DNA from 4 places in the Metabacillus rhizosphaerae genome. Region 1 is predicted to be linked to each of the others. Evidence: predicted binding sites of a transcription regulator. Region 1 holds the regulator's gene; each other region holds the start of a gene.

The links. The regulator Rex, encoded in region 1, represses fermentation and respiration genes when NADH is low (regulators of the CRP and FNR family bind a similar motif). The targets are predictions, from matches to a motif close to TTGTGAAATATTTCACAA.
Region 2: the regulator Rex is predicted to act here: its motif matches at 2,646-2,663, upstream of WCV66_RS11970 (L-lactate dehydrogenase).
Region 3: the regulator Rex is predicted to act here: its motif matches at 4,699-4,716, upstream of WCV66_RS08370 (cytochrome C oxidase subunit II).
Region 4: the regulator Rex is predicted to act here: its motif matches at 4,127-4,144, upstream of WCV66_RS04820 (AtpZ/AtpI family protein).

Annotation. Positions count from the first base shown of each region.
Region 1 covers NZ_CP147403.1:406,368-414,172, forward strand. The annotation lists gene WCV66_RS01955 (type II CAAX endopeptidase family protein) at 1-531, shown strand, start outside; gene WCV66_RS01960 (YdiK family protein) at 528-731, shown strand; gene tatC (twin-arginine translocase subunit TatC) at 736-1,494, opposite strand; gene WCV66_RS01970 (twin-arginine translocase TatA/TatE family subunit) at 1,512-1,706, opposite strand; gene WCV66_RS01975 (redox-sensing transcriptional repressor Rex) at 1,730-2,374, opposite strand; gene moaC (cyclic pyranopterin monophosphate synthase MoaC) at 2,572-3,066, opposite strand; gene WCV66_RS01985 (ABC-F family ATP-binding cassette domain-containing protein) at 3,451-5,388, shown strand; gene tsaD (tRNA (adenosine(37)-N6)-threonylcarbamoyltransferase complex transferase subunit TsaD) at 5,994-7,016, opposite strand; gene rimI (ribosomal protein S18-alanine N-acetyltransferase) at 7,013-7,465, opposite strand; gene tsaB (tRNA (adenosine(37)-N6)-threonylcarbamoyltransferase complex dimerization subunit type 1 TsaB) at 7,479-7,805, opposite strand, start outside.
Region 2 covers NZ_CP147403.1:2,458,067-2,465,871, forward strand. The annotation lists gene WCV66_RS11950 (glycosyltransferase family 4 protein) at 1-627, shown strand, start outside; gene rpmG (50S ribosomal protein L33) at 982-1,131, shown strand; gene WCV66_RS11960 (5-formyltetrahydrofolate cyclo-ligase) at 1,248-1,805, shown strand; gene WCV66_RS11965 (DUF92 domain-containing protein) at 1,807-2,595, shown strand; gene WCV66_RS11970 (L-lactate dehydrogenase) at 2,702-3,640, shown strand; gene WCV66_RS11975 (hypothetical protein) at 3,683-3,850, shown strand; gene WCV66_RS11980 (rhomboid family intramembrane serine protease) at 4,018-5,553, shown strand; gene WCV66_RS11985 (hypothetical protein) at 5,543-6,421, opposite strand; gene WCV66_RS11990 (spore germination protein) at 6,607-7,805, shown strand, end outside.
Region 3 covers NZ_CP147403.1:1,734,162-1,741,966, forward strand. The annotation lists gene WCV66_RS08350 (PAS domain-containing protein) at 1-1,222, shown strand, start outside; gene WCV66_RS08355 (Crp/Fnr family transcriptional regulator) at 1,379-2,101, shown strand; gene WCV66_RS08360 (b(o/a)3-type cytochrome-c oxidase subunit 1) at 2,371-4,029, opposite strand; gene WCV66_RS08365 (cytochrome c oxidase subunit II) at 4,029-4,499, opposite strand; gene WCV66_RS08370 (cytochrome C oxidase subunit II) at 4,517-4,642, opposite strand; gene WCV66_RS08375 (winged helix-turn-helix transcriptional regulator) at 5,069-5,386, opposite strand; gene WCV66_RS08380 (aldo/keto reductase family protein) at 5,600-6,547, shown strand; gene WCV66_RS08385 (NAD-dependent epimerase/dehydratase family protein) at 6,561-7,412, shown strand; gene WCV66_RS08390 (50S ribosomal protein L11 methyltransferase) at 7,716-7,805, shown strand, end outside.
Region 4 covers NZ_CP147403.1:1,007,828-1,015,632, reverse strand. The annotation lists gene atpA (F0F1 ATP synthase subunit alpha) at 1-1,057, opposite strand, end outside; gene WCV66_RS04845 (F0F1 ATP synthase subunit delta) at 1,073-1,618, opposite strand; gene atpF (F0F1 ATP synthase subunit B) at 1,615-2,136, opposite strand; gene atpE (F0F1 ATP synthase subunit C) at 2,352-2,564, opposite strand; gene atpB (F0F1 ATP synthase subunit A) at 2,641-3,375, opposite strand; gene WCV66_RS04825 (ATP synthase subunit I) at 3,397-3,765, opposite strand; gene WCV66_RS04820 (AtpZ/AtpI family protein) at 3,773-3,994, opposite strand; gene WCV66_RS04815 (S8 family serine peptidase) at 4,215-6,458, opposite strand; gene upp (uracil phosphoribosyltransferase) at 6,556-7,185, opposite strand; gene glyA (serine hydroxymethyltransferase) at 7,478-7,805, opposite strand, start outside.

The DNA.
Region 1 (7,805 bases):
CGCGGGGAACCTTCATCTGTTGGCGCTTCTGTCGGTTGGGCAATTGGCGGATTCTTATTAGCTATTTTCGCCCAGAGCCTTGCTGCAAACATCGAAATTAATCTATTTGGTGTAGAGCCTGGATCAGAAAACACAGAAATGATTGTTAGTGTCATCGAAGTAACACCATTAGTCATTATTGTTACTTCAATTATCGGACCGATATTAGAAGAGATCATTTTCCGAAAAATAATCTTTGGTGTGTTATATAAAAGGACGAACTTTATCATTGCTGGCCTTATCAGCTCACTTCTTTTTTCGCTTTTGCATGGTGAGCCTCAGCACCTTCTTTTATATGCGTCGATGGGTTTTACCTTTGCCTTTTTATATGTAAAAACAAAGCGGATCATAGTACCTATCTTTGCCCATGTGGCAATGAATACGATGGTAATCATAGTTCAAACTGTATTTCGTGAGGACATTGAAAAAATGATGAAGCAAGTTGAAGACATGCAGCAAGTGCAAGTTATTATTGGAGGCCTTTTAACATGAGAACAAACCCTATATCCATGGGATTCTTTTATTTAACGATGGGGTTGCTGTTTACGTATTTAGCAATTAACAGTGCTGAAAATGGAATTTTTTCTTTTCCGACAATCGTTTTAATTCTAATTGCAACCTTTGATATCGGAGTGGCAATTAGAATGTTTATCCTATCTAGTAAAATCAAAAAAATGAACAAAAAAAAATGAGACTTTATTCAGTCTCATTTTTTGCATTCTCTTCCTCGAACCTTAGCTTCTGAGCTTTCCTATATGTAATTCTGGATACCCAAATACTAATTTCATATAAAATAAACAACGGTATCGAAACCATTAAATGTGATGTTAATTCTGGTGGTGTAATAAGTGCCGCAATGACAAGTAGAACAAAGTAGGCATATTTTCGCACCTGAGATAAGAACATCGGCGTAACAATTCCTAATCTTGTAAGAAACATAATAACTACAGGTAACTGAAACAGCAGCCCAAACGGAACAGTTAGCTGCAATAAAAAAGTAAAATATTCATGAATTCCAATTACTTGATTAACTTCTAGATCATTTGAGATCCTTTCCATAAAATCAACCACAAATGGAAACAAGATAAAATATGAAAAGGAAACCCCGACAAAAAACAACCCTAGTGACATTGGGATATAACTTAAAGTAACGCGCCTTTCTTTCTCGTATAAGCCCGGACTAACGAACGACCATAGCTGATACAAAATAACAGGTGACGTTATGACAAATGCAATAAGAAACGCAAATTGCATGTAAACCATTAATGGATCTGTTAAATTAAACGAATTTAGTGTTAAATTCTTTGCTTCATCTGTTTGCTGTAAATAAACGATAATCGGTCTTGAAAGTAAAAAGCCAGCAATTATAGCTATGAAAAAGAAAACGACAACAATAACAAGTCGTTTTCTAAGCTCTGTTATATGTTCAATGACCGACATTTCATTATTTTTCATATCGGTTTCATCCTATCTTACTTGACTTCGTCCTTCTTTTCTATCTTTTTCACATCATCTTCTTCATCATCTGCTAAACCTTTTGTTGCATTTTTAAATTCACGTAATGAATTACCTACTGCTTTACCAAGATCAGGTAACTTTTTTGGTCCAAAAATAAGTAATGCAACAAATGCAATTAATAATAGGCTTCCGAATCCAAGTGTTGGCATCGAAATCCACCTCCCTGTCTTTATTATTTATCTTCATTAGGATAATGTTTTAAAAAATAAACTAACGACTGAAGCTCAACCGCTAAATCAATATGATGGATCCGTATTTCATCTGGAACATTTAATCTGGCCGGAGTAAAGTTTAAGATCCCTTTAATTCCTTTGACAATAAGTCTGTCAGTAATAGACTGAGCGACAGTTGCAGGTACTGTTAAAATTGCTACAGTTACATCCTCTGGAATAATTTCTTCGAGATGATCTAAATCATAGACAGGAACTCCACCAATTTCTGTTCCAATTTTCTTATTATCAACATCAAATGCAAGTGAAATAACAGTATTATTATTCTTGGTAAAATTATAATGTAAAAAAGCTGTCCCTAAATTACCGACACCTATTAAACATACCTTCGTTGTTTCATCTTGATCTAATGTTTTTCTAAAAAAGGATAACAAATAATTCACATTATAACCATACCCTTTTTTACCTAGCGCACCAAAATATGAGAAATCTCTCCGAATAGTGGCAGAATCTACCTTTACAGCATCACTTAGCTCGGCAGAAGAAACACGCTGCTTGCCAGATGAGTGTAAATTTTTTAAAAACCGGTAATATAAAGGCAAACGCTTAGCAGTTGCCTGCGGAATTTTAGATTGTTCTATATTCACTCTTTATCCCTCACATTCATACAAAACGTGCTATGACGTACCAACGTCACCATCCAAAATGAAGGGAAGAACTGTGTATAACTACAAGCCCAACACCAATATGGCGGCGTGAACGGCGCAACATAATAAATACTATTTATTGCAAGAACTAGTTGCTTTTAACTAAGATGTTTTATCAATCAACTATTTGTTATTCACTAGCTCATTATATCTTCCCTGATGAAATCTCCACTTTTGCCACCAGTTTTTTCTACTAGATAGGTTGGTCCGATAACCATCCCTTTATCCACAGCTTTACACATATCATAAACTGTAAGCGCTGAAATGCTTGCAGAGGTTAACGCTTCCATTTCGACACCTGTACTGCCTTTTGTTTTTACAGTTGAACTTATCAAAAGTATATATGTACTATCACTTTTTTCCCATTCAAACTCAATATCTACACCTTTAATTGGAATAGGATGACACATAGGGATGACATTTGATGTTTGTTTAGCTGCCATTATACCAGCAACCTGTGCAACAGATAATACATCACCTTTTCCAATTTCATGATTGGTGATCTTTTCATATACCTCTTTTGTCACTTGAATGCTTGTCTTTGCACGTGCTGTTCTAACTGTTATTTCTTTTGCAGAGATATCAACCATTTTCGCTCTGCCTTGCTCATTAAAATGGGTAAATTCTGACATATTCATATCTCCTTATACGTAGACTATACACTATTTTTTAAAATCTGTCTGTTTGTTATTGTGACAATTATATGGATAGACCAAAAGCGCAAGCGCCTTGAACAGCCCCGACAAGCATAAGATGATTTAGAATAGAAGGCGTTCTTTGCCTTCAATTCTAAATTAGCTTATGACCTCGAGGGGCTAGGCGCTGGAGCTGGATGTCGTGCGCTTATCCACAGTTTAAGAATTTTATAATTTCCTAAACGAGAACAAAAGCGCAAGCGCCTTGCTAAGAGACGTAGAAAAAGAACACTCCGTCCAACAATATAGATATCTATTGTATCTTTGTTGCCCATAAGTCCCTATTAAGCTAAACTTAAAGCATTAGTAGAGGTGAAAACAATGATATTGTTACAAATAAATCAACTTAGTAAATATTTCGGCGCTGACCCTATTTTATCGAATATTAAGCTAGAAGTACAAACAAGAGACAAAGTTGCCATTGTGGGACGTAATGGGGCTGGAAAATCAACCCTTTTAAAAATAATTGCTGGAGTCATGTCACATGATTCTGGTGATATCATTAAACCAAAAGATGTATCAATCGGCTACTTAGCTCAAGATACGGGATTAGAATCTCAATTATCAATATGGGAAGAAATGAATTTAGTATTTAAAGAGCTTCAGTTAATGGAAAAAGAAATGAGACTTGTTGAGCAAAGAATGGCAACAGTTGACCCTGCCCATGAATCACTTAAATTCGAGAAACTCCTAAAAGAATATGACATCTTACAAGTGAAATTCAAAGAAAATGGTGGCTATCAATATGAAGCTGATATTCGATCTATCCTTCATGGACTCGGATTTAGCGAGTTTGATCCAGGTACTAAAATATCTTCGTTGAGTGGTGGCCAAAAAACCCGCCTCGCACTAGGGAAATTACTATTAACAAGCCCTGACCTTTTAATATTAGATGAACCAACTAACCACTTAGATATTGAAACCTTGACATGGCTTGAACAATACTTGCAAAACTACCCTGGAGCGATTTTAATTGTTTCTCATGATAGATACTTTTTGGATAAAATTGTAACCCAAGTATACGAGATTAGTCGACATACGAGTACAAAATATCTCGGTAATTACAGCAGCTACTTACAGTATAAAGCAGAAAACTACGAAAAAGAGCTTAAAAGCTATGAAAGACAACAGGAAGAAGTAGCTAAGTTAAAAGACTTTATCCAACGTAACCTAGCCCGTGCTTCGACAACTAAGCTCGCACAAAGCAGAAGAAAAAAGTTAGAGAAAATGAATTTAATGAATAGGCCACTTGGTGACGAAAAATCAGCCAACTTTCAATTTGATATTGAAAGACAAAGTGGAAATGATGTCTTAAAGGCTAAAGACATCTCTGTTTCATATGACTCGGTTCATCCTGTCATTTCAAACATATCCTTTTCTATTTCACGTGGTGATAGTATCGCACTAGTTGGCCCAAATGGTATTGGTAAATCTACATTACTCAAATCTATTGTTCAGAAGCTCGACTCATTAACTGGCTCATTTGCCCTTGGCTCCCATGTGCAAATTGGCTATTACGATCAACAGCAGGCAGATTTAACATCTAATAAGCGTGTGCTGGACGAGCTTTGGGATGAATATCCACAGAAGACCGAAAAGGAAATTCGTACAGTTCTAGGAAACTTTCTATTTTCTGGTGACGATGTTTTAAAGTCTGTTTCAACTCTCAGTGGTGGAGAAAAAGCGAGACTTGCTCTATCAAAACTAATGCTTCAAAACGCGAACTTTCTTATTCTGGATGAACCGACAAACCATCTTGATCTAGATAGTAAAGAAATTTTAGAAAACGCATTAATTGATTACCCTGGAACAATTTTATTTGTTTCACATGACCGCTATTTTATCAATAGAATCGCTACAAAAGTATTTGAACTCTCACCTAATAATTTGAGAGAGTACTTAGGAGACTATGATTATTTCCTAACTAAAAAGGAAGAACAATTAGAGCTAGAACGGTTAGAACAGGAGGCTGGGGGAAAATCGGCTTCTCAAAAGGTGATGACAGCACAGCCAGAAGGTAAACTTTCCTATCAACAAGAAAAAGAACAAAAAAAGCTTGAAAGACAGAAGCAACGAAGAATAGAAGAGATCGAGGCTGAGATAGGTCATATAGAGGAACAAATTGAAAAAAATGAAGCTCTTCTCTGTGATCCAAACATCTATCAAAATCATGAAGAAGTACAAAGAATTAACTCTGAGAATGAACTTCTTCAATCAAAGCTAGAAAATTTAATGAATGAATGGGAAGAGTTACACTAAGAAAAGCGGAAGCGGCTTGCTCAGCGACGAGAAACAAGAGCACTCCGTATGAGATAAAGGAAACACGAAGAGCGTTAGCGATTCGATGTTGACTTAGCGTATAAGGAGTGTGAAGTTCACTAGGCGCTAGGCGCTGGAGCTAGACACCAAAACTAAGTATAAAAGTTATACTTCTTTACTTTTTAAAAAAACAGCGAAGCAACTTCGCTGTTTTTTACTTTAAATGTGAGTTACATATATCTTTCGACATATTTTTAACGCATAGATAATAATAGAGAGATCAGTAAGGTTTTCTTTACTTTTATCCACACTATAATTCCTTTATTTCCAACATATCAACAGACTTATACACATTATCCACAAAAAATCTAAAAACTATCCTAGTTATACACAACCTAAACTATGCTGATATGACAGGATTTTTACTCGTTTTACACAATTCTACAAATATCGTGCATATTCTGTGGATAACTTTGTTCATAACTCTCATTTACATATAAAAAAGGTGACTCAATCATACCTTCAGCTCAATATATAGATCAATACAAGGTAAAAGATCTATATATAAGTAAACTAGGAAGGTTATGACCCAATTGAGCCACCTTTTAATATGATGTTAATTCAAGTCCAGGATTCGCATTTAAAGCTAAATCACTTCTAATGCCTTTATCATATAGAATGCTACCAATAGCCGCAATCATTGCTGCATTATCTGTGCAGAGGGACAAAGGTGGAATAATTAATTCTAACCCATCCCTTGAAGAAAACTCTTTTTCTAAAGCTGTACGCAAGCCTTTATTTGCTGCAACACCACCAGCTAGTAACAGTTGTTTTACAGGATATTTATCCACAGCTTGTGATGTTTTTGTCACGAGCACATCAATAACACTTGCTTGAAAACTAGCAGCAACATCTTTAGCTTCCAATGTTATTCCCTTTTGCTTTGCATTGTGCAGCGTATTTATAACTGCTGATTTGAGTCCACTAAAGCTAAAATCAAATGATCCTGCACCTAACCAAGCTCTTGGCAAATCAATTGTTGGTTTTCCCTCATGTGCTAATCGGTCAATATGTGGACCACCAGGATAAGGGAGCCCTAAAGTTCTTGCAACCTTATCATATGCTTCCCCTGCTGCATCATCCAATGTTTCACCGATCACTTCAAAATTAGCATGTTCTTTCATATAAACAAGCTCAGTATGCCCACCTGATACCACTAAAGCTAATAACGGAAACTCTAACTCTTTAATAAGACGATTTGCATAAATATGGCCGGCTATATGATGAACACCTATAAGTGGTATACCATGGGAAAATGCTAATGCTTTTGCGGCATTAATCCCTGTTAATAAGGCACCAACCAGACCTGGTCCTTCAGTTACAGTAATGGCTGATAAGTCATTAAAGTCAAGGTTCGCTTGTTTCATTGCTTCCTCAAAGACAATTGTTAATTGTTCAACATGGTGTCTAGAAGCAATCTCAGGGACTACACCTCCAAATCGCTTATGACTCTCAATTTGTGAGGCTACTACATTTGCTACGATTTCACGACCATTTTTAATAATAGCTACAGCTGTTTCATCACAGCTTGTTTCAACACCTAATATATATTGATCTGTTCGATTCATACTAAATTCACCCACATTACTAAAGCATCTTCTTGATTATCTGTATAATATCTCTTTCTTATTCCACCTGATAAAAACCCGACCTTTTTATATAAAGATTGTGCAATATGATTAGAAACTCTTACCTCTAAGGATAACCGTTTTGCATTCATTTCTTTACTTAACTGGATTGAAAACCTTAGAAGAGCTTCACCAATCTTCATTTTACGATAATCGGGGTGTACTGCTATGTTTGTAATTTGTGCATCATCCATAATCACCCATAAGCCGCAGTAGCCAATTACTTTCCCCTCAAATTCCACTACTAAATACTTTGCAAATAAATTTTGCTCGAGTTCATAAAATAATGACTCTTTCGACCAAGGTGCTGAAAATGAAAGCAATTCGATTTGATAAACCTCTTCAACATCTTCTCTTTGCATCTTTCTTATCGTAAACCTACTATCCAAGTTCTCCACCATCTTACTTTTGCTGTTCTAGCCATTTTGCTTCTGCTTCAGCTAGTCGGATATAATTTGGAACAAGGGAATGGACATCTGACGCTTCTTTTGTTAAGCCAATTAACCCTAGTTCACTTGGTCTCGGGTTATTTAACGTAACTTGTCCAAATTCACCCATATCTCCTAACGTGCTAACAATTGTTTCTTTATGAATCACAACGTCATTACCTACAAATAAAACCCGTTCCTTTTTATCCTCAAGTATTTTTAGCCAATCAGCAAGTAAAAGATTTTGATCGTTTTTAATTGTTACTAATCCTCCATTAGCATATTGATATAAGCCAGTATA
Region 2 (7,805 bases), 2.1 Mb from region 1:
CTTGAGGTTATTCCAAATGGAGTCATTCCGAAGAATTATCAAGCGATTATGTTAAATGAAGATGTCCGAAATAGGTTTCCTTTTATAGATTCTCCATTTTTATTTGCAATGGGAAGACTTGTTAAAGAAAAGGGCTTTCAACTATTTATCCATGCATTTTCGGAAATTCATCAAGAGTTCCCAGATTTTATACTTGTAATTGCAGGTAAAGGACCATTTGAATCAGAATTAAAGCAATTAACGAAAAAATTCAATTTAGAGAATAAAGTAATTTTTACAGGCTTTTTACATGATTTAGAACGGAATACCTTATTAAAACATTGTGATATGTTAGTTATACCGAGTTTATACGAGCCGTTTGGCATTATTGCATTAGAGGGTATGGCTGCTGCTAAACCGACTGTTGCCTTCAATATAGGTGGCTTAGGAGAAATCCTTGCAGAAAAGCGCGGAATTTTAATTAATGAAGCAAACAGTAAGAGCCTTGCAGAAATACTTCGTAAATATATATCACAGCCTGATCAGTATCGGGAGATTGCATATAAAGGTTTCCAGTCAGTAAATTCTGAGTATAATTGGTCTTTACTTATTGATGAAACAGCTGATGTTTATAAAAATATGATATAAAAAGGCTCTTTTCTAAGAGAATGTTGCTTTTAGAACGAAAACTATTTAAGGTTGGTTGGAGCGGAAGTGCTAGACTCCTGCGGGAATAGCGGGACAGGTGAGACTCATGCAGGCGTTTACGCCGAGGAGGCTCACCGCCCGCCCCGCGGAAAGCGAGCAACTCTCGCTGTAATCAACCACACCGTATTACTAGGTAAATAGCAACAAAGTTTGCGAAAACAGCCTATAAATAAGAAGTATTTAAGGTCAAAATTAAAATATAATGAAATTCATGTGGTATTTGTCTAATAAAAATGCTATTATATTAAAGTCTGATTTGTTTTATTAGTTTTTTATGTTTGGAGGGAAAGAAACATGCGTGTAAATATTACATTAGCTTGCACTGATTGTGGCGAACGTAACTATATTTCTAAAAAGAATAAACGTAATAACCCAGATCGTCTTGAGCTTAAGAAATATTGTTCAAGAGATAAAAAAATGACTACACACCGCGAAACAAAGTAACAGTAGGGATGTTTATTCCTACTGTTTTTTTTATTTTTAAGGCAATATATAAGATGAAAAAGAATGATTCCAACCTTCTCTTCCAGCTATAATAAAGGTAAGGAGGGTAATGACATATGGATAAGAAACATTTACGAACCTTAATTAAGCAGAGATTAGCTGAAATGTCTGAGGAAACATTTAGACACTATTCGAAGGATATTCATCAACAATTATTTTCTTTACAGTCTTGGAAAGAATCTCATACAATTGCGGTGACAATATCAAATGGCCGTGAAGTTGATACCACAAACATCATCGAAAGGGCATGGCAAGACAAGAAACGTATCGTTGTCCCAAAATGTGATCCTAAAACAAATACGATGGAGTTTAGACAAATAACCTCCTTTGACCAGCTTGAACGCGTCTTTTTTGGTCTTTTAGAGCCGAAAGTTTTGGAAACGGAAAAAGTCAGTCCAAATCAAATTGATCTCATGATAATACCAGGTATCTGTTATGACAGGAGGGGCTATCGTATTGGCTATGGTGGCGGTTATTTTGACCGATATTTAACACATTACAAAAACGATACCTTGTCTTTAGCCTTTTCTATGCAAATTGTTGAGAAAGTGCCTACTGAGCCACATGATCTTCCTGTTTCAACAATTATTACTGAATGTGGGGTAATTAACTAATATGTTAGAGCTCGAATTGGTTTGGGCCTTTTTGTTTATATGTTTGATATCATATGCTGGTTGGAAGGTAAACTCATTAACTGTCAGTGGTGCAATCGGAGCGGTATGTGTAGGATTTCTCATTTATCTAGGGTTTTCCTGGCAGGGTCTATTCGTATTAGGCTGCTTTTTCAGTAGTTCAAGTTTATTAAGTAAATATCAAAGTTCAAAGAAGTCAAACCTTCAGGATATGCTAGAAAAAGGAGATCGCAGAGACATTGTTCAGGTGATGGCCAATGGAAGTGTTCCTGCGATACTTGGACTATTTCAATTTATCGAACCGAGTGTAGATCCTACGGTATTACTTTGCTTTTGTATATCGATCGCTGCTGCTAATGCTGATACATGGGCATCTGAGGTCGGTACGCTAAGTAAGCGAAAGCCTAGATTACTTTTAACCTTAAAAAAAGTAGAAAGAGGCACGTCTGGTGCAGTATCTATCCTAGGCACGAGTGCAGCATTAGCTGGAGCGACTTTTATAAGTATAATTGCAGGAATCTTGTTTTCTATTTCCTTTTACTTTATGTTGTGTATCGTAATTTTTGGTTTTATCGGAAATATCCTTGACACATTACTAGGGCAGACAATTCAAGTTAAATATAAGTGTAATGTTTGTGAAAAAATAACTGAAAAACAAATACATTGTAGTAATAGTGGTACGAAGCTGACAAAGTATAGTTTTCTAAATAATGATGCAGTGAACCTTTTATCAATTGCGTCTGCTACTATATTAGGTTTTATTCTTTCATGAAATGTTCAAATATTAATCTTACATAGAGACAATAGTAGTGTAAAATATAATTGTGAAGTAATTCACAAAGTATAAAGAATAAAACACTTGAAAGGGTTGGAAGCAAATGGCTAGTAATGTAAATCGTGTCGCACTTATAGGTACAGGTTTTGTAGGATCTAGTTATGCATTTGCCTTGTTAAATCAAGGTGTTACGGAAGAATTAGTTTTAATTGATCTGAACAAGGAGAAATCAGAAGGTGACGCAATGGATCTTAATCATGGCTTAGCCTTTGCTCCAAGCCCTACCAAAATCTGGTATGGAGGCTATGAGGATTGCAATGATGCGGATATCGTTGTTATTTGCGCAGGAGCTAATCAAAAGCCTGGAGAAACCAGACTAGATTTAGTAGCTAAAAACGTAAGAATTTTCAAAACAATTGTAACTGATGTGATGGATAGCGGGTTTGATGGTATCTTTATTGTTGCTACAAATCCAGTGGATATTTTAACATATGCGGTTTGGAAGTATTCTGGCTTGCCACAAAGCCGTGTTATTGGCTCTGGAACGATTCTTGATACAGCAAGATTTCGTTATCTTTTAGGTGAACATTTTAAAGTAGACACACGCAATGTTCATGCTTATATTATCGGGGAACACGGTGACACTGAGCTGCCAGTGTGGAGCCATGCTGATATTGGGGGCGTCCCAATCCTTGAAACTATGACCGATGAGCAGGAGAAGCTTGAAGAAATTTTTGTAAATGTCAGGGATGCAGCCTACCATATTATTAATCGAAAAGGCGCAACATATTATGGGATAGCGATGGGACTTGTCAGGTTAACAAAAGCCATTCTTCATAATGAGCACTCTATTTTAACTGTATCTTGTCATTTAGCAGGTGAATATGGTGAGGATGATGTATATATAGGAGTTCCTGCGATTGTGAATCGAAATGGAATACAAAAGGTGGTAGAGCTTCGCCTAAATGAACATGAGAAAAAACAATTTGCCCATTCAGCAAATGTCTTAAAAGAAACAATGTTTCCCTTTTTTAAAGGATAAAAAAAGCCTTTCCTACTAAATATATGAGTAGGAGGGATGTTTATGAGACGACTCATTATGCTTGTAGCTGGAGGATTCGCATTATATCGCTATCGATATCAAATAGTGAATGTTGTATTAGGTCAACCTGAGCTACGTAGATACTTTATTCAATTATCAATGAGAGTTCCTTTTTTAAGAGATCGTTTTGTTAATCGTGCTTTTCATTAAAAAAGTTAATTCTTGAAAAAGCTGACTTTGTAGTTAAGTCAGTTTTTTTTACTTTATGCTTCTAAAAATTTCTTGGCTTTTTTAGAAGGTAGCTTAAAGGCAGGATTCTTCCTTTTCACTTTCATTACTTGTTATAATAAAGAAAAATAAAGGTCGGAGCGGATATTATGGTGATAGAGCAAGATTATTTATATTGGTCATTAATAGAACAACTAGTAGTGGAGCAGAAATATTCAATTTTGGCTCTATCCCAGGATGGTCGTGAGGTACTGCTAGAGCCGTTTCGTAATAAACAATTTACGCTAGTTCGGTTAAGAAGAATGGATGTTGATTGGGGAAACACACTTGCTTTAGATATTGAACAAGCAGGTGCAAGATTTGAACAACTTTTAAGAAATGGTGTAAGAGGTCCAATTCGTGTAATGAATATATATGTTTCTTCATTACCACCAGTAGATGACTATCCTGAAAGCTTTGTTAAAGGATACAGTAGATCGAAAGGTAAAATAGATATAACCTCTACCTTGTTAATAAAGGATAATCTAAATGAAAAGATTCAAAAATTAGAAGAAGCATTAAATGTTCCAGTGAAATTTGATCATGAAATACAAAGGAAAAATCTAGAACTTGCAGACATTCAAAAAGTAAGAAATAGAGTTATCGACTTTCAAAACCAACAGAAAGAAGAAGAAAGAAAAATCTTTCAAAATGGTAAGCCTTTTTTAACGTATCTTTTTTTAGGATTACAAATTTTTATGTTTCTCCTTCTCGAATTATACGGCGGCAGTACTAATTCGGAGACTTTAGTTCGTTTCGGAGCAAAATATAATCCCCTCATTTATGAAGGGGATTGGTGGAGATTTTTCACTCCCATTGTGTTACATATTGGTTTTTTGCATTTACTGATGAATAGTTTTGCGCTCTATTACATTGGGCCTGCAGTTGAACGAGCGTATGGCTCACTACGCTTTTTGTTTATCTATTTAGTTGCTGGCGTTTCTGGTTCGATTGTAAGCTTTGCATTTAGCCCGTTTCTATCTGCGGGTGCCTCTGGTGCTATATTTGGTTGTTTCGGTGCGTTATTATACATAGGGGTGCAAAATAGAAAAGTTTTTTTCCGAACGATGGGTTCTAACCTATTAGTAGTAATAGCCATTAACTTGGCGCTTGGCTTTGCAATTCCAAATATTGATAATGCGGGACATATTGGTGGATTAGTTGGTGGTTTTCTTGCAGCATTAATTGTTCAACTTCCTAAAAGAAAGCATATTCTACTGAGACTAATAGGTTTAGCTGCAACAATTACTTTATTAGTTATTTTATATCGTTACGGAATTAGCCAAACTGAAGAGCAGCATTCACAGTATACAGTCCTTCAAGGTCAAGAGTTAATACAGGATGAAAAATATGAAGAAGCCTACACTTATTTAAATGAAGCAATAAAAACGGATAACAGCTCAAATGATCTCTTTTTTTTGTTATCTGTAAGTGAAATTGAATTGGAAAAGTATGATCAAGCAGTCCGGCATTTAAAACAAATTATTTCAGATGATAATTCCTATCATCAAGCTCATTTTAACCTCTCGATCTTATATGCAAATAGGGGTGACATTTCTCTTGCATTGGAAGAGGTAAATAATGCATTGGAATTTGACCCTACAAATGAGGATTATAAATCATTTAAGGAACAACTTAATCGTTAAGCGATATGTTCTGAATAAATTTAAATGGTAAACCATTCTCAGCTTGAATAAGAATCACAATATGAGAGTAATTTTTTGCAACCAAAATCAAAGGCATGGTGCTGCCAATTGGTTCAATCACCTTGCCTTCTTTTGTTTTTAAACCTAAAAAGTAATTTTTATATAAACCCTCCCATAGACTACCAATCACTTCTTGTGTTTTAGCCTTTGATAATCCTAAAAGCGGATCGGTATTGTACCTTTCTAACTCTATGAACGGAATTTTTTCATATTTGGTTTCGTCAATTTTATAATAGTCAATCAATTGATTCCAGCTGTATTCAAGATGTTGTTCTGTCACTTTATCTAAAATGTCTTTCCAATCTAATTCTTCATCAGTAAGTGGCCTTTTAAAAGAAAAAAGATCTGTAAATTCTGAGTCAATTACGTATAAATGGTCTCGAGACATTCGCTGTGTACTACGGATAAGATCATTCTCCAAATGAATTTCTCCATAATGAAGACTTATCGTTTGATAATGGCTACTATCTTCACCAGTAATTTTTTTATATTGTGCAAGCTTTTGGCTTTGATCCTCCCATTCGGAAAGCGTATCAACTAATTTTCCATCTGAAAATAGCAATGATATATCTTGCCTTAGATATATTTCCTTGTTTGTAAGTGAAGTAACATCCCACTCAATGATATACTCATCATCATCTTTTTTACCAGCAAACTGGAGAGTAGTAGAAGCTTTATCAAAGGTTACAGAGTCGTCAATTGGAAAAAAGATGATGCTTTCCCTTGCAACTTTCCCATGATAAAAAAATAGAAAACTGGAAGTTATTAGTGCCAGTAAAATCACAATTACCCATTTAGTTGTTTTCATCAGCATCAACTCCGTGCAGGACAGGTTGCTTAAGTGTATGACACTATAGCACAAAATATGAATATGAGAAAATAAGTTAGTTTTTATTCAATTGGATTTAATAACAAAAAAATTATGACAGGTATGTATTTCCAGTATTTCGTCTAAGATGAGTAACAAATTGAGATACGAAATGGAGAAATCTTATGGCGTATGAGGTAGAAAAGAAAGTTGTTTCAAAAAATTTTCAAGAAAATATAGATTTTTTATCTGAACGACTAGGAGTAAAAAAAAGCTTTGATGTCATTCAGTTAGATCTTGAATATGCTGGGCGAAAAATGGCTTTGTTTATGGTAGATGGATTTGTTAAGGATGATATTCTTCATTATTTAATGAAATATTTATCAGAGCTTTCTCCAGAGCAGATTGAGGAAAACACTTTACAGCGGCTATTAAAAACATATATTCCTTATGTTGAAATTGATAAATCAAATGACTTAAACTCAGTAGTCCACACTGTGCTAGCAGGACCAACAGCGCTTGTCGTTGATGGCATTGACGAAGTGATCTTAATCGATGCTCGGACATACCCGGTTAGAGGTCCGCAAGAGCCAGATATGGAGCGAGTTGTTCGAGGCTCAAGAGATGGATATGTTGAAACAATTGTCTTTAACACTGCTTTAACGAGAAGGCGAATAAGAGACCGTTCGCTTCGGATGGAATACTTACAGGTTGGAAGACGCTCTAAAACAGATGTTGTGGTTTGTTATTTAGAGGATATTGCCGATTTAGATCACGTAAAAGATCTAAAAAAATCACTAGAGGCAATCGATACAGATGGTCTGCCGATGGGGGAAAAAACTATTGAAGAGTTTATTGCAGGTAGACATTTAAACCCATATCCTATGGTTAGATACACAGAGCGACCAGATACTGCTGCAGCACATTTGTATGAGGGTCATGTCATTGTTTTCGTTGATGGATCTCCGAGTGCACTTATTACGCCAACAACGTTTTGGCATCACCTTCAGCATGCAGAGGAATATCGCAATAAACCAGTTGTGGGTGCTTATTTACGCATTGTTCGATTTATGGCGGTTTGGACATCAATTTTCCTTCTCCCTCTTTGGTATTTACTTGCTGAAAATCCGGGGCTACTACCTCCTGGTCTAGAATTTATCGGAATTAATGAACAAGGTCATATTCCATTACTCATTCAGTTTTTGCTTATTGAGATAGGAATAGATGTATTAAGGATGGCTGCGATACATACTCCTTCATCATTAGCTACCGCACTTGGATTAGTTGCAGCTTTGATGATTGGTCAAGTAGCTGTTGAGGTTGGGCTTCTAACATATGAAGTGGTTCTTTATTTAGCTATAGCAGCTATTGGAACCTTTGCAAC
Region 3 (7,805 bases), 1.3 Mb from region 1:
TCCAAAGTCATTTTTCAGTGAGCTTTGGCGGACAATTGGATCTGGTAAGGTCTGGAAGGGTGAAATTAAAAACCAAGCAAAGGATGGAGCCTATTATTGGGTAGATACGACGATTGTTCCATTTTTAACGAGACAAGGAAAACCATATCAATATCTTGCGATCAGAAATGAGGTAACTTCAAGAAAACGTGCTGAAGAAGAGTTAAAAGAGACGTTATCAGAGTTATATGATTTAAAGTTGGCATTAGATGAATCTTCAATCGTAGCCATTACAGATCAAAAGGGAATTATTACGTATGTAAACGATACATTTTGTAAGGTATCAAAGTATAATAGGGAAGAGTTAATTGGGAACAGTCATAAGATTATTAACTCAGGATATCATCCAAAGTCATTTTTCGGTGAGCTTTGGAGAACAATTGGTGCTGGAAAGGTCTGGAAGGGTGAAATTAAAAACCAAGCAAAGGATGGAACCTATTATTGGGTAGATACAACAATCGTTCCATTTTTAAATATACAGGGGAAGCCTTATCAATATTTAGCGATCAGAAATGAAGTTACAGCAAGGAAACGAGCTGAAGAAGAGCTTCAACGAATGATGAGAAAGCTGATTGGTTTACAGGAAGAAGAGAGAAAAAATATTTCTAGAGAACTACATGATGGAATTGGTCAGAATCTTTATAGTTTACTCATCATGATTAATCGTTTACGAACAAAGACGGATCCTCTTTTAGTTGATCAAATGGAAACTGAAATTTCGAACATTATTGAAGAAATAAGACAAATTTCCTGGCAATTACGACCTTCTATATTAGATGACCTTGGACTAGTTCCTGCAATCCGTTCATTTATTAATAAATTTTCAGAACATTACGGTTTAAAAACCTGTTTTACATATGAATTACAAAGAAGGCTTCATTCAGAAGTTGAAACAAGTATTTATCGAATTGTCCAAGAAGCAATCACTAATGCCCGGAAATATGCGAATACACAGGAGATATTTTTATCAATCATTGAAAAAGAGGATTATTTAGAGGTGGTCATTACTGATCACGGGGTTGGTTTTGATACACAAACAAAGCAAAATGGAGTTGGTTTATTTAGTATGGAAGAAAGGGCTCGATCCATTAATGCTCAGTTTAAAATCAATTCAATTAGAAACAAAGGAACAACGATTACCGTGAAGGTTCCTTTTCTTAAAAACGATCAGGGCATCAGCTAGTTATAGCTTGGTGCTCTTTTTTTGTTATAGGATAGCGCTTTGCTTTATGAATAGGGGAATTATAGAATGTAAATAAGGGAATTCCCTGATAACATTCACTCCAATATTTCTTTACAATGAAGATAAGAAAAACGAAGTGATGGGGCGGCGAGGAAAATGACAGCTACAGTTTTAAAAATGACAAATGAAAAAGTTGTTAATACACATATATTTTCGAAAGATAGTATTAATATTTTAAAGCAAAAAATGAGTACAATACACGTTAGAAGTGGAGATTATTTGTATTATGAAGGTGATTCAATAGATAAGATTTATTACATTTTAGTTGGTTCAATCAATCTATATAAAAGTACAGAGGATGGAAAAATCCTAACGTTAAATTATTTTGAAGCGGATGATATGTTTGGCGATTGTACGTCTAATAGCAAGCGAGGTTCAATGGAGAATGCAAAGGCCATCGAGGATTCGGTTGTTGGTGTGATTGATAAACATGATATTGAAATACTTCTTTGGGAAAATCGTAATTTTTCCATGGAATTCACAAAATGGGTTAGCTTTTCTCAACAGCTTACACAAACAAAGCTCCGTGACCTAATGTTTTTTGGAAAGAATGGCGCGTTAGCATCTGTCCTTATCCGTATGACAAACACATATGGAATACAAGAGGGTGACATGTGGAGAATTACAAAAAAATTCACACATGACGAAATATCCTCATTTATTGGTACACCAAGAGAAACGGTAACGAGAATGCTTAATCAATTAAAAAAAGATGGGATTATACAATATGAAAAAGGCTATTTAACAGTCTATAATCTTAATAGCCTTCGTCAAATATGTCGCTGTGATGATTGTCCTTTGCAAGTTTGCAGACTATAAAGCTTATAAAAAATAATGCCCTGTTAAGTTTCGCTGTTGATTTTCGCACTTTGTTGATTGGAACGGAAGAGAACGTCTGCTGCGGCTGAAATCAACAACCAAGTTTAACGGAGCCAAAAGTATAGAAAGAGCAAAGCTGATTATGCTTTGCTCTATTTGTATTTATATTAAAAGTCCTCTTCTTTTGTCGTAAGATCTACAATGATAGCTGTAAGAATCGTTGTAACAACAAGTAAAGCAAAGGTTATTGAAAACATGTTTATCATCTCCTACCATGTTTTATATCCAGATGATCCAGGTGGAGCATGATGAATCATCTCGCTTAAAGGAATCGTGTAAGCAAACGCGATTAAGGCAAAGGCAATGCAAATCCATATCCACCAATTTTCTAGATATTTAGGTGTTTGTTCCAGATCGCTTTCTGCCATCGGGAATTCAACCTGCTCCTTTTCTGTTGTAGCCTTGGGTGCGAAGAACAACGTATTAAAGACTATATAGATTAAGAGCATAGCAGATAAAAAGAGAATCGTACCACCAATAGCCATTGTCACATGGTTTGAAAGGATACCATTGAACCATTCTAAAGCAGTTGGATCCTTCATATAACCAGCATAAGCTGTTCGTCTAGGTGCTCCTAGTAAACCCAAAATATGCTGAGATGTACTCATAAGTAGCATTCCGATTGACCAGGAAATAACCTGGATAAAGGCGAGTTTTTGAATTGATTTTGTTAATCTTCTTCCAGTTAAATAAGGAATTAACCAAAATGTAAGACCCATAAAGGTCATGGCAACCGGAGTTCCGACCGTAATATGAAAATGTCCAACTACCCACAATGTATTATGAATAACCTCATTTAGCTGGAAGCTTGCGTTAATAATCCCTCCTGCACCACCAGGTATGAAAAAGAACATCGCAATAAAAAGTGAAGTAAAGCGAACATCCTTCCATGGTAATTTAAAGAACCAGCCAAATAATCCTGTTGCTCCTTTTTGTCTGCCTGTTTTCTCAAACGTTCCGAACATCGAGAAGGCAGTCATCAATGATGGGATAATAACCATAAACGTTAAGACCGTTTGAAGGAACTTCCAAAAACTTGATATACCAGGCTCTGTAAGCTGATGGTGAAAGCCGACTGGAATTGAAAAAAGAATAAACAAGACAAAAGATAAACGTGCTAAGGAATCACTAAACACTCTACCACCAATAATTTTCGGAACAATAACGTACCAAGCCATGTAGGCTGGAAGCAGCCAAAAATAAACAAGTGGGTGACCGAAGTACCAGAATAGTGAACGGCTTAATTCAACATTTATTGTATCTACCCAGCCAAATGCCCAAGGAATAAATTGAAATAAGACGGTAGCTACTACTCCTAAACAGGCAATTAACCAAAGAATAAGTGTGGAAATTGTCATAAACGCAAACAAGGGACTTAACTGCTTTTTATGTTGTTTTTTCCACTTAACATAGTGCCCAATTAGTGCGAAGCTATAAATCCATGTTCCGACTACAAATAGAGCTAAACCTACGTAGTACCAGCCACTTGCTTGCAATGGTGCATAAAACGTGTAGAGAACAGAAGCTCTTCCTGCTAAAATTTCAACTATTGCAAGCAATGTACCAGCAGTTGTAATGATAAAACCAATCCAAGAAAATAGTCGAACTTTTGGTCCGAAAGCTCCTAATGAATGACTCATACCAGAAATCAAAAATCCAAAAATAAAATATGTTGTAAAGATAAGTGCTAGTAAGACCCCGTGTGCTGTTAAAACTTGATAATAATCTAGCCAAGATGGTAGAGTAAGAGCATCATTTCGAATAAATACTTGAAGCAATCCACAAAACGTTCCTATTAAAAATGCAATATATGCAAAAACAATGTTGGTCAAAGCTAATTTTCGATCATCAATACTAATTTGTTTCATTACTCAATCACCTCGATTGACGTTTTCATAAAGTGATGCCCTGTTCCACAATACTCATTACAAATCACTAAATATTGCCCGGGCTTATCAAAAGTATATTCTTTTGTATTAATCTGACCAGGAATCACCATCATGTTTACATTTGTATTGACAATCGAAAAGCTATGACTTACATCAGCACTAGCAACCTTAAAAATAATCTTTTTTCCAGTTGGAACCTTTATTTCTGGAGGATCATAGCCGAATGTTTTGGCAACAATCACCACTTCATACGTGTCCTGATCGATTTGATGGACACCAGGATGATCAAATGGTGCAGTTTGCTCTAGCTTTTCTGGATCAATTGTCTCCATGCCACCTGCTGGATGGTGATTAAATGCAAAGGCTGTTACACCAATAATGCTTAAAAACAAAACCAATGAAAAAATTCCAAATCCAAGCCAAATCTTCTCATATTTATGAATATGCATAAGTCCAACCCCCTAAATTAACGTGAAAGGTAAAAGAAATAAACACTAAACCACATCACCATTATGATTAGTCCAATGGAAAAAACACTTATCAACGTTCCTTTTAATTCGTTATTGTCTTCATGTTTGATTTTTTTGCTCATGAAAATCCCCCTTAGTTTAGGTTTAATGTTAGATTAATGGTTTTGTATTATTTTAGATGTGATATAAGTCACACATTTTAGGAGTGAACAATCCGGATTTTGTTGGATTTGTCGAGTGTGAGAAAATAACTAGAGAAAGGGAAGGAAACTCAATAAGGAGATGTGGGGATTTTACCTGCAGGAACAGGGGATAAACGAATTTCTTCATCAAGTGATTTTAAAGTTGTCGGGGCATAACCAGAGGGAATGAACCCAAATTTTAGAACTGAGGATCGAAATGATGTGAAAGATAGAGAAGAAATTGAAAGAGTACCGATACTTAATCAAGGTGGTAAATAAAGGCTTAGAATTGAGTGAACTTCAAAAAGAAATTGAAGTTCACTCAAGATAGTTTCAAATGATACAATGCAAGAAGAGAATGCTAACTCATCCCCACTGAGCACCCCATTTTTTCATTTCCTTCAACAACTTATTAAGTGAGTGCCCCTTTTCAGTTAATGTATATTCAACTGTAACTGGGACTGTTGCAAAGGTTTCGCGAGTTAATACTCCATGACTTTCTAAATGACGGAGAGTATCGGTTAGCGCTTTTGGACTTATTTTGGGAATTGAACGCTGTAATTCTCCGAAACGTCTTGTCCCATCAAAGAGTTCTTTAATCACAAGAAAAGACCATTTCCCACCAATAATATCAAGTGCTTTTTCGATCGAGCATTCAATTAGTATGCCATCCAATTTCTCCATAGTATCCTCCTTGTAGTAACTATAAATTTTATAGTAGATTACATAATTTTTATTATATCAATAATATTTCAGTACTTGTATACACTATTCGAAAAATTTATAATTCTAGTGAAGAAAGATTTATCCGTAGGTAGAAACAAAAAAAGTGTAACCGTTATCGATAAGGAAACATCAATTGTTATAGCTTTTTCTTTAGAAAGGGGAGATGGGAACATGAAATACAGGCGTGTAGGAGGATCAGGGTTAAAGGTCAGTGAGGTAAGCTTAGGGAGTTGGTTAACATTTGGAGCTTCTACTGAAAAGGATAAAGCGGTTCAAACAATTGAAACCGCTTACGACCTTGGGGTGAATTCATTTGATACAGCAAATGTATATGCAAGAGGTGAATCAGAAAAAGTAGTCGGTGAAGCTCTTAGCAAATATAATCGCGATTCTTATGTGCTAGCAACAAAAGTGTTTGGACAAATGGGAGATGGACCAAATGATCGAGGACTTTCGAGAAAACATGTTTTTGAACAGCTTCATGCTAGTTTAAAACGGTTGAAAACTGATTATGTAGATATTTATTACTGTCATCGCTATGATCCAGAAACACCAGTTGATGAAACCTTAAGAACAATTGATGATCTGATCCGTCAAGGTAAGATTTTATATGCTGGGGTAAGTGAATGGTCGGCACAACAAATTCAAGAAGCAATCGGTACATCAGATAAGTATCTATTAGATAGGATAATTGTTAATCAATCAAACTATAATATGTTTCATCGTTATATTGAAAAAGAAGTACTACCAGTAAGTGAGCAGCATGGAATAAGTCAAATTGTCTTTTCACCATTAGCACAAGGAGTGTTAACTGGGAAATATAGCGTAAGCAATCGTGCGCCAGAAGGAAGTCGTGCAACAGATCCGAAAGCGAACATGCATATGGGTCAATTCTTAAATGATGAAATCCTGTTAAAGGTTGAAAAATTAAGTGGAATTGCGAATGAACTTGATATTAGTTTATCTCAATTAGCCATTGCTTGGATTTTGCGTCAACCTGGTGTGGCAAGTACATTAGTTGGTGCGACAAAACCTGAACAAATAATTGAAAATGTTAAAGGTGTGGGTGTGACATTAACGAGCGATGTCATTTCACAAGTAGAAGAAATTTTACAGTAAGGGAGAGAATTATTTGAAAAAAATAGTCGTTACTGGCGGAAGTGGCCTTCTTGGTCACTGGGTAATTAAGGAATTTCTTGATAGTGGATATGAAGTAGTTAATGCAGATGTGAAGCATCCAATTGCTCCACTTTGTAAAACTATTATAACCGATTTACAAAACTTGGGTGAAGTTTACGGGGTGCTTGCTGGAGCAGATGCGGTCGTACATCTTGCTGCCATTCCAGTTGCGTATTCACATCCAAATGAAGTTACCTTTAAAAATAATGTCATGTCTACATACAATATATTAGAAGCTGCGGGAACACTTGGTATTAAAAAAGCAGTCATATCGTCAAGTGAGTCTTCATATGGAATAGTATTTGCGGTTAATGAGCTGTCTCCGCAATATGCTCCACTCGACGAAGAGCACCCACAATTACCAGAGGATAGCTATGGGTTATCTAAAATCGTCAATGAACAAACAGCAGATATGATTCATCGACGAACTGGAATGCAGGTTGTATCCATGAGATTAGGAAATGTGATTGCCCCAAATATGTATGAAAATTTTCCAGGATTTATAAATGACCCTGAACAGCGGAAAGTGATCATGTGGAGCTATATTGATACAAGAGATGCAGCAGTGGCCTATCGACTAGCAGTTGAAACGGATGGTCTTGGCTCTGTTGCACTAAATATCGCAGCAGATGACACAAGCATGGATATTGAAAGTAAGCACCTAGTAGAGACAATCTATCCAACTACTGAAATTCGTAAGAAATTGGAAGCATACGAAACATTATTTTCTAATGAAAAGGCAAAGAAGCTATTAAATTGGCAACCTATGCATAGTTGGAGAGAATATGTGAAGGTTAAGAATTAAGTTTATTTTGAGGGTAATTCAATTGATGTTGATCAATTGAATTACCCTCTTTTTTATTGAAAAGTAGGAGGAAAAGAGTGAAATATGGGGGATAGTTGCTCCTAGGATATAAATTGTGGCAATTTAATAGGGGAATTCCCCTATCTAATTGTAGAAAAAAACCTATCTAGAGAAGCCAGTAAATCCAATTATCGTCCTTAAATATGAAAAACAATTTGCTATCCTAATTCAATCTATATTAAACTGTGATAGGACAAAATGTAGCCAATTATGTAGTTCACACAAAAAGAGAGGAATCGATCCATGTTACACGAATTTACAATAAATATACCTTATAAAGAAATTGACCAATACACAGACACGTTAAATGCAACAGGAATTTATAACTTGTAC
Region 4 (7,805 bases), 600 kb from region 1:
CGCCAGAGAAGAAGAGGTCAGACTGAAGGAAGATTTGTCCGTCAGTGATTGAGATAACGTTTGTTGGAATATAAGCCGAAACGTCACCTGCTTGTGTCTCAATGAATGGTAATGCAGTTAATGAACCTGCACCTTTTGCATCACTTAATTTTGCAGCACGCTCGAGTAAACGAGAATGCAAGTAGAAAACGTCACCAGGGTATGCTTCACGACCTGGAGGACGACGAAGTAGTAATGAAAGCTCACGGTATGCCGAAGCTTGCTTCGTAAGATCATCATATACAACAAGAACATGCTTGCCGTTATACATGAATTCCTCACCCATTGTTACCCCAGCATAAGGTGCTAAGAATAACATTGGAGCAGGTTGTGATGCAGATGCAGTTACAACGATTGTGTAATCTAATGCACCATGCTTACGCAATGTTTCAACAACACCACGTACAGTTGATTCTTTTTGACCAATTGCAACATAGATACAAACCATATCTTGATCTTTTTGATTCAAGATTGTATCGATTGCAACAGAAGTTTTACCAGTTTGACGGTCACCGATGATTAACTCACGTTGTCCACGCCCAATTGGTACTAATGCGTCAATTGCTTTAATACCAGTTTGAAGTGGTTCATGAACAGATTTACGGTCCATAACGCCAGGTGCTGGACTTTCAATTGGTCTAGTTTTTGTTGTTTCAATCGGACCTAATCCATCAACAGGTTGTCCTAATGAGTTAACGACACGACCGATTAAAGCTTCACCTACAGGAACCTCCATGATGCGTCCTGTACGACGAACTTCGTCACCTTCACGAATATCTGTGAAAGGTCCTAAAATAATAATACCAACGTTATTTTCCTCAAGGTTCTGAGCCATACCCATAACGCCATTTGCGAATTCTACTAGCTCTCCAGCCATGACATTGTCGAGGCCATGAGCACGAGCGATACCGTCCCCAACTTGGATTACAGTACCAACATCGCTAACTTTTATATCAGACTGATAGTTCTCAATTTGCGCCTTTATCAGCGCGCTAATTTCTTCAGCTTTGATGCTCATGAGTTTCACCCCTATCTACAATCTATTTGCGACTAATTGTCGTTCTATTCGTTCAAGCTTACCGCTTATACTGCCATCATAAATACGATTGCCAATACGTAGCTTTACGCCACCTATTAGGTTCTTATCAACAACGTTTTGTAAACGAAGTGAAGTTTTGCCAATTTTCTTAGCAAAAGAAGTAGAAATTGACGTTAATTCAAGATCTGTAAGTGCTCGAACAGAGTATACAGTTGCATCCTCTGTACCACGCGCTTCATTTGCTTGTTGCACGAAATAATTGACAACATCTGCTACAATATCTGAACGATGTCGGTCAATTAAAATGTAAAGTGTATTTACTACCTGTTTTGAAAGGCTTGCAAATGATTCCTTTACAATTGACTTTTTCGTTTCATTTGTAACTTTAGGATGGTTAAGGACATCTATTAGTTCTTTATTCGCTGTAAATACTTGTTTTACAACGAGCAATTCATTTTCGATTTGATCGATTATGTTTTGTTCCTTTGCAAGTTGAAAAAGAGCTACTGCATAACGTTTCGCAACGATCCCTTTGCTCATCGACCTTCGCCTACCTCATTGATGTAGTCGTTGATCAATTTCTCTTGCTCTTGTTCATTCAACTCTTTTTCAATTACTTTAGAAGCAATTAATACGGATAAAGATGCAACCTGCTCGCGTAATGCTGCAACTGCTTGCTCTTTCTCTTTCTCGATTTCCTGTAGTGCTGCATCTTTAAGACGGCCAGCTTCAGAACGAGCTGCTTGGATGATATCTTCCTTTTGTTGCTCACCAAGCTTTTTCGCATTTTCCACTAGAGCTTGAGCTTCCACACGTGCTTGTTTTAATAGATCACGTTGCTCTTCAACTAGCTTTTGTGCTTCAATATTTCTTTCTTCAGAACTATTAATTTCATTAGCAATATGCTCTTCACGTTGCTTCATTATGTTCATAACTGGTCCAAATGCAAATTTACCTAAAAGTGCAAGTAGGATTAAGAACATAACAAGCTGAAATACGATATCACCTGTGTTAAGGCCGCCAGTAGACGCACCTAACGCTAAATCAAACGTTAACATAGCTCGGTTTCACTCCCTTCAAGAGTTCCATGATGGGTTGATAGTGTTCGGCTTCCGATGAACTACTCGTTCCTAAGAAACCCTTGTATATTCTGTATAAAGTTTAAAAGGTAAACTATTACTGTTAATCAAAAGTTTACGTATCTGTGCATAAAGGAAAGGCGAAGGTTCGCTTTGAATGATCTTCGCCATATTAATACTTTTTACTTATCGAATTATTGACCCATAACGATAAATGCGATAACTACCGCGATGATTGGAATCGCCTCAACTAATGCTACCCCGATAAACATTGTTGTTTGTAATGCACCTTTAGCTTCTGGTTGACGTGCAATCCCCTCTACTGTACGAGATACGATAAGACCGTTACCAATACCAGCACCTAGTGCCGCTAAACCAATTGCAATTGCAGCTGCTAATAAACCCATTGTTAATTTCCTCCTTTAAATGTATGAAAAGTAGTATTTCTTTTGTTTTAGTTCAATAAGTATGAACATATATTGATTAATGGTCATGACTCACTTTGTGTGCCAAATAAACCATCGTTAACATAGTGAAAATAAATGCTTGGATTGCACCAACAAAGATACTAAATCCTTGCCATGCTAACATTGGAATTGCTGCGGCAAGTGTGCCGATAATTCCACTTCCAAAACTTTCTACATATCCGCTTGTTGCAAGGCTAACAAGCAAGCCTAATAAAATTTCACCTGCGTAAATATTCCCGTAAAGACGAAGACCAAGCGTTAATGTGTTCGCAAATTCTTCAATAATCTTAAGTGGGAACATGAAAGGCATCGGCTTGAAGAAATCCTTACCGTACTCAGATACACCCTTCATTTTAATACCGTAGTAATGTGATAATGCTACGACAAGAATTGCTAGAGTTAATGTAATTGCAGGATCAGCAGTTGGAGATTTCCACCATAATTCATGGTCAACAACTATTGCAAATGGTAGACCTAACATATTTGATACAAATACATACATTAATAATGTCATACCTAACGTTAAAAAACGACCACCCGTCTGCCAATCCATCGTGCTGCCTATAATACCTTTTACAAAGTCGACAACCCATTCAACAAAATTCTGCATACCTGTTGGCTTCATTGCTAATCTGCGTGTAGCCGCAAGTGCGATTAAGAAAACGATGATACTAGATATCGTAATCATTAATACGTTTGATAAATTAAAATATAGTCCTAAAAAATGTACCACAGGAGCTTCGTGACCCAATTGATTCACCTCTCTTCCCAGCTAAGCGCGTGAATGTTGAATTGCATAATCTATCATAATAACGATATACATCGTCATTAATCCAATAATGATACTAACTAGATCGAAATAGTCAGGAAACTTAATAGCAAAGAAGACTGCAACACCAGCTGCTGCCATTCGCGATGTTGTTCCTAACGATCCCGCTTTTCTTCCTTCTTCAATGGCGCGATCAAACTGATTATGTTTTCTCACCATGATCCACAAATTATACAGAGTAATGCAAGTTCCTAGGATTAACCCTAGAAAAACAGACTGATATTCCGTAAAGCCCCATCCTATTACATAGAGAGCTAGTAGATAAAATATGTACTTTCGATATCTGCGAAACATCAGATGCATATCAAACATGAAATGTTTATTCTCCTAAAGAATAGTAGTGGATCAATCTAAGCATGGCGTAAACTCCAAAAGCTAGTCCAAGCAGAAGGCCGACGATCAAAAAAAGCGGTTCTGTTTTAAAGTAATTGTCAATCCATTTTCCTCCAAAAATACCAATCAAGACTGAACCTACTAATTGGGAAAGGATTGCTGACATGAGGCCCATCGCATGGAGCGGATGGCGTTGTTTTTGACGCATTTTATAAATCCTCGCTACTAGATTTATAACGGATTTAGAGGTTAAAAGCTGGGTTTTTTATTGACATTGTAAACCTTATCATTATACCCTCGTTTAGCATACAATAGCATATATGTGATGTCAATCTGTTTAAAGTTAAAATATTCACAAACTATTTGAAACATCACAAATCGTTCACATTTCAACCCATCTCCCCCTTGACATTGTTAAGTGTAATGAATTATTCACCTAGTAAAACATCTACCTCAATTTGGTCTTCTTTTCCACTTTTCTTTGCAAAAATGATTGCTTTGTAAATACCATCTTTTAATTCTTTTAGCGTTTCTTTTTTTATCTCTTTTTTAAAAACTCCTCTAGGTACATTTCTATTCCAGTCTAAAAATCCAGCAAAGGTCATTGTATCTGGATCATATAAAGCAATTCCCATTTCATCGGCCCCACCTGGTAAATACATTTGGTACTTATATATATCAGGTTGATCACCATATACCAATTCAAATCCCATTACTCGCGGATAATTTGGTTCATCCATCACAAAAATATAAGGAAGTTCTATTATATTTTCCTCTTGTTCGATTTGAATCCACCCTTGATGGATTCCTGGATTAATTTGGTTTGGTGTTATATCAAGACTAATTGTAACTTGTCTTTTTTCTCCTGGTTTTAAAGTTACTTTAGTAGGAAGATTCCATTGAATACCTGGCTTGTAGATTGGTGATTTAAAATAAATAGTTTGTTTACGATCTGATTGATTATCAAGTGTAAGACTTCTTACTCCTTTTGTTCGGGAATGATCCGTATAGTATTGTCCAAATGTAAGTGAACCTGGATAAACTAAAACCTCTGTTTCAATCGCAGCTTTTACATTAATTCTCCCTGTTCCTTGTTCATTCGGCATTAGCTTCTTATGTTGAGCATTTTTCAAAGGTGTTGCTGTATTCATTAAGGATGCCTTGATTTGTTCGGGGCTCCAATCTGGATGTGCTTGTTTGATTAACGCACAGGCACCCGCTACATGTGGTGCTGACATACTTGTTCCTTGCAAGGCTAAATATCCACCTGGAACGGTACTATCTATGGCAACTCCTGGTGCAACAACATCTGGTTTTATCGCCCAAGTATTTGTAACTGGTCCCCTTGAGCTAAAATCAGCTAGTTCATCTTCTTCTTTCTTATATATTGTACGAATGCCTGAATTTTGCTTGAGTTTGAGCTGTTTTTTTATTAATAATCCAGCTTCTTTTGAGATAGATACAACGGGAATATCTAGTGGTATTTCTAGAGCCCCAGAAAAACCCCCTGTTATATTATTATAAATAATAACCGCTTTTGCTCCTTGCTGTTTTGCGTTACGAGCTTTTTCTGTAAAGGTCAATTCCCCTCTTTTTAATAACACGATTTTGCCTCGCATTGTCTCGTTTAAATCTTTCGTTTCTCCAAGGCCACCAAATACAATCGTATCTAAGCCTTTTAGCTCCCAAGGCTTTGCTCCTTGTAAAGAATTCATAGGAATTAATTCTTTCTCACCAGATATTTTTAAGTAAGGCATTTGCAGTGGCGGTGAGGAGGCTCCTACAGAAATTGCTTTTTCTGAAGTACCAGGTGAACCAACCGTCCATACTCCTGGTCCTGAATTCCCACTAGAGGTTACGGCTACAATTCCAGATTCAACGGCATGATCAAGCGCCAAGCTTGTTGGCCAATCAGGACCGTTTACATTATTACCTAATGAAAGATTTATTATATCTACTTTATCTTTTATTGCTCTTTCAATTGCAGCTATCACTTGATCAGATGTTCCCATTCCACCAGGACCTAGTGCTCTGTATGCAATAATATCTGCCTCTGGAGCAATTCCTTTTAATTTACCATTAGCCGCAATAATACCAGCCACATGTGTGCCATGAATTGTTTCACTTCCATTTGCCGCCCTTGTTTCCATTGGATCTTTATCACCGTCAATTAAATCATAGCCACCTCGATAATTTCGATACAAATCGGGATGATGATAATCGACCCCTGTATCAATTATTGCTACTTTTACACCTTTTCCAGTGAGTCTATGATCATCCCTGTCAAATAGTCCCCTTACATCCTCTCCTCCAATGAACGGAACACTTTCATTTATATGTGGTGCATAGGAAACAACTTGACTTGAATGAAGCACAGCCTTATCTTCCTGGATAGTTTGTAGTATTTCGAGAGGACCTTCTATTGAAAATCCATAAAATACATTTTGGTAGGTTTGATGAATGCTTAATTGAGGTTGTTCACTTATTCTCTTTTTAAAATGATGAAACTGTTCTTTTTTTACTACTATCATTACCCTTTGAATTTTTTCCTCTAAATGATTCTCACTAGGAAGTGGTGGTCGTTTAGGATAGGTTTCACCATTCGTTGTGGCAGTGAAGGATATTAATAGTAGTAAAATGATGTAAGGTATAATTTTCTTGATGATTCCCATCTAATTCCACCTCCCTTTTTAGTTTGTTCCTCATTTAGAAAAACATGTACAAAAAAAGGGAAAACCCGTTAAATGAGGTTTTCCCTTTTCTACTATATTATTTCGTTCCGTAAAGTCTGTCACCAGCATCTCCCAATCCAGGGACAATATAGCCGTGATCGTTAAGCTTTTCATCTAAAGCAGCAATATAAATATCAACATCAGGATGTGCTTCCTTTACAACTTCAACGCCTTCAGGTGATGCTATTAGGCACATGAATTTGATATTTTTCCCACCACGTTTTTTCAAGGAATTAATTGCTTCTACTGCAGATCCGCCTGTTGCGAGCATCGGGTCAACAACAATAAATTCACGCTCTTCAATATCTGAAGGAAGTTTTACATAGTATTCAACTGGTTGTAGTGTTTTTGGGTCACGATATAAGCCAATATGTCCAACCTTTGCAGCTGGGATTAGCTTTAAGATTCCGTCAACCATTCCTAAACCCGCACGAAGTATCGGGATAATCCCTAGTTTTTTCCCTGAAAGCACCTTCGATTTTGCCGAACAAACAGGTGTTTCAACATCAACCTCCATTAATGGAAGTTCTCTGGTAATTTCAAACGCCATTAAGCTTGCCACTTCATCAACAAGCTCACGAAATTCCTTTGTTCCTGTACTTTTGTCACGAATATATGTAAGTTTATGTTGAATTAATGGATGATCAAACACGTATACTTTCCCCATCAAATCATCTCCTTTTCTTTTAACACTTCAATAGATTTTACAGAAATTCAATTATAGTTTCAAGTGAGTTCTATTTATTTAAACTTTCTAACTCTTTTTATTCTCTCCGTTTTCTAAGCGGAAAATGTCATATTGTCTGAAAATCCTGGTTTATTGTCCAGCTTACTTGCTATATTGTCCGAAACTGAAATATATCAGCCGAAATAAATGGGATATTGACCATTCGACATAAATAGACAATAAAAAAACAGGGACTGGCTCACAAAATGTAAGTCAGTCCCTGTTGATTATATTATAGGTTTCTATATAAAGGGAATTTGCTTGTTAAGTCTTCTACGCGTTGTTTTGCTTCAGCAAGCTTTGTTGCGTCCTCATGATTTTTTAATGCAAACGCAATGATGCTTCCGATTTCATCCATTTCTTCAACACCAAAGCCACGGCTTGTTACAGCAGCAGTTCCAATACGAACACCACTTGTTACAAACGGACTTTCTGTTTCGAAAGGAATTGTGTTTTTATTAACTGTAACTCCGATTTCGTCTAATACATGCTCAGCAACTTTACCAGTTAATTGAAGTGAACGAACATCTACTAATAATAGGTGATTATCTGTACCACCT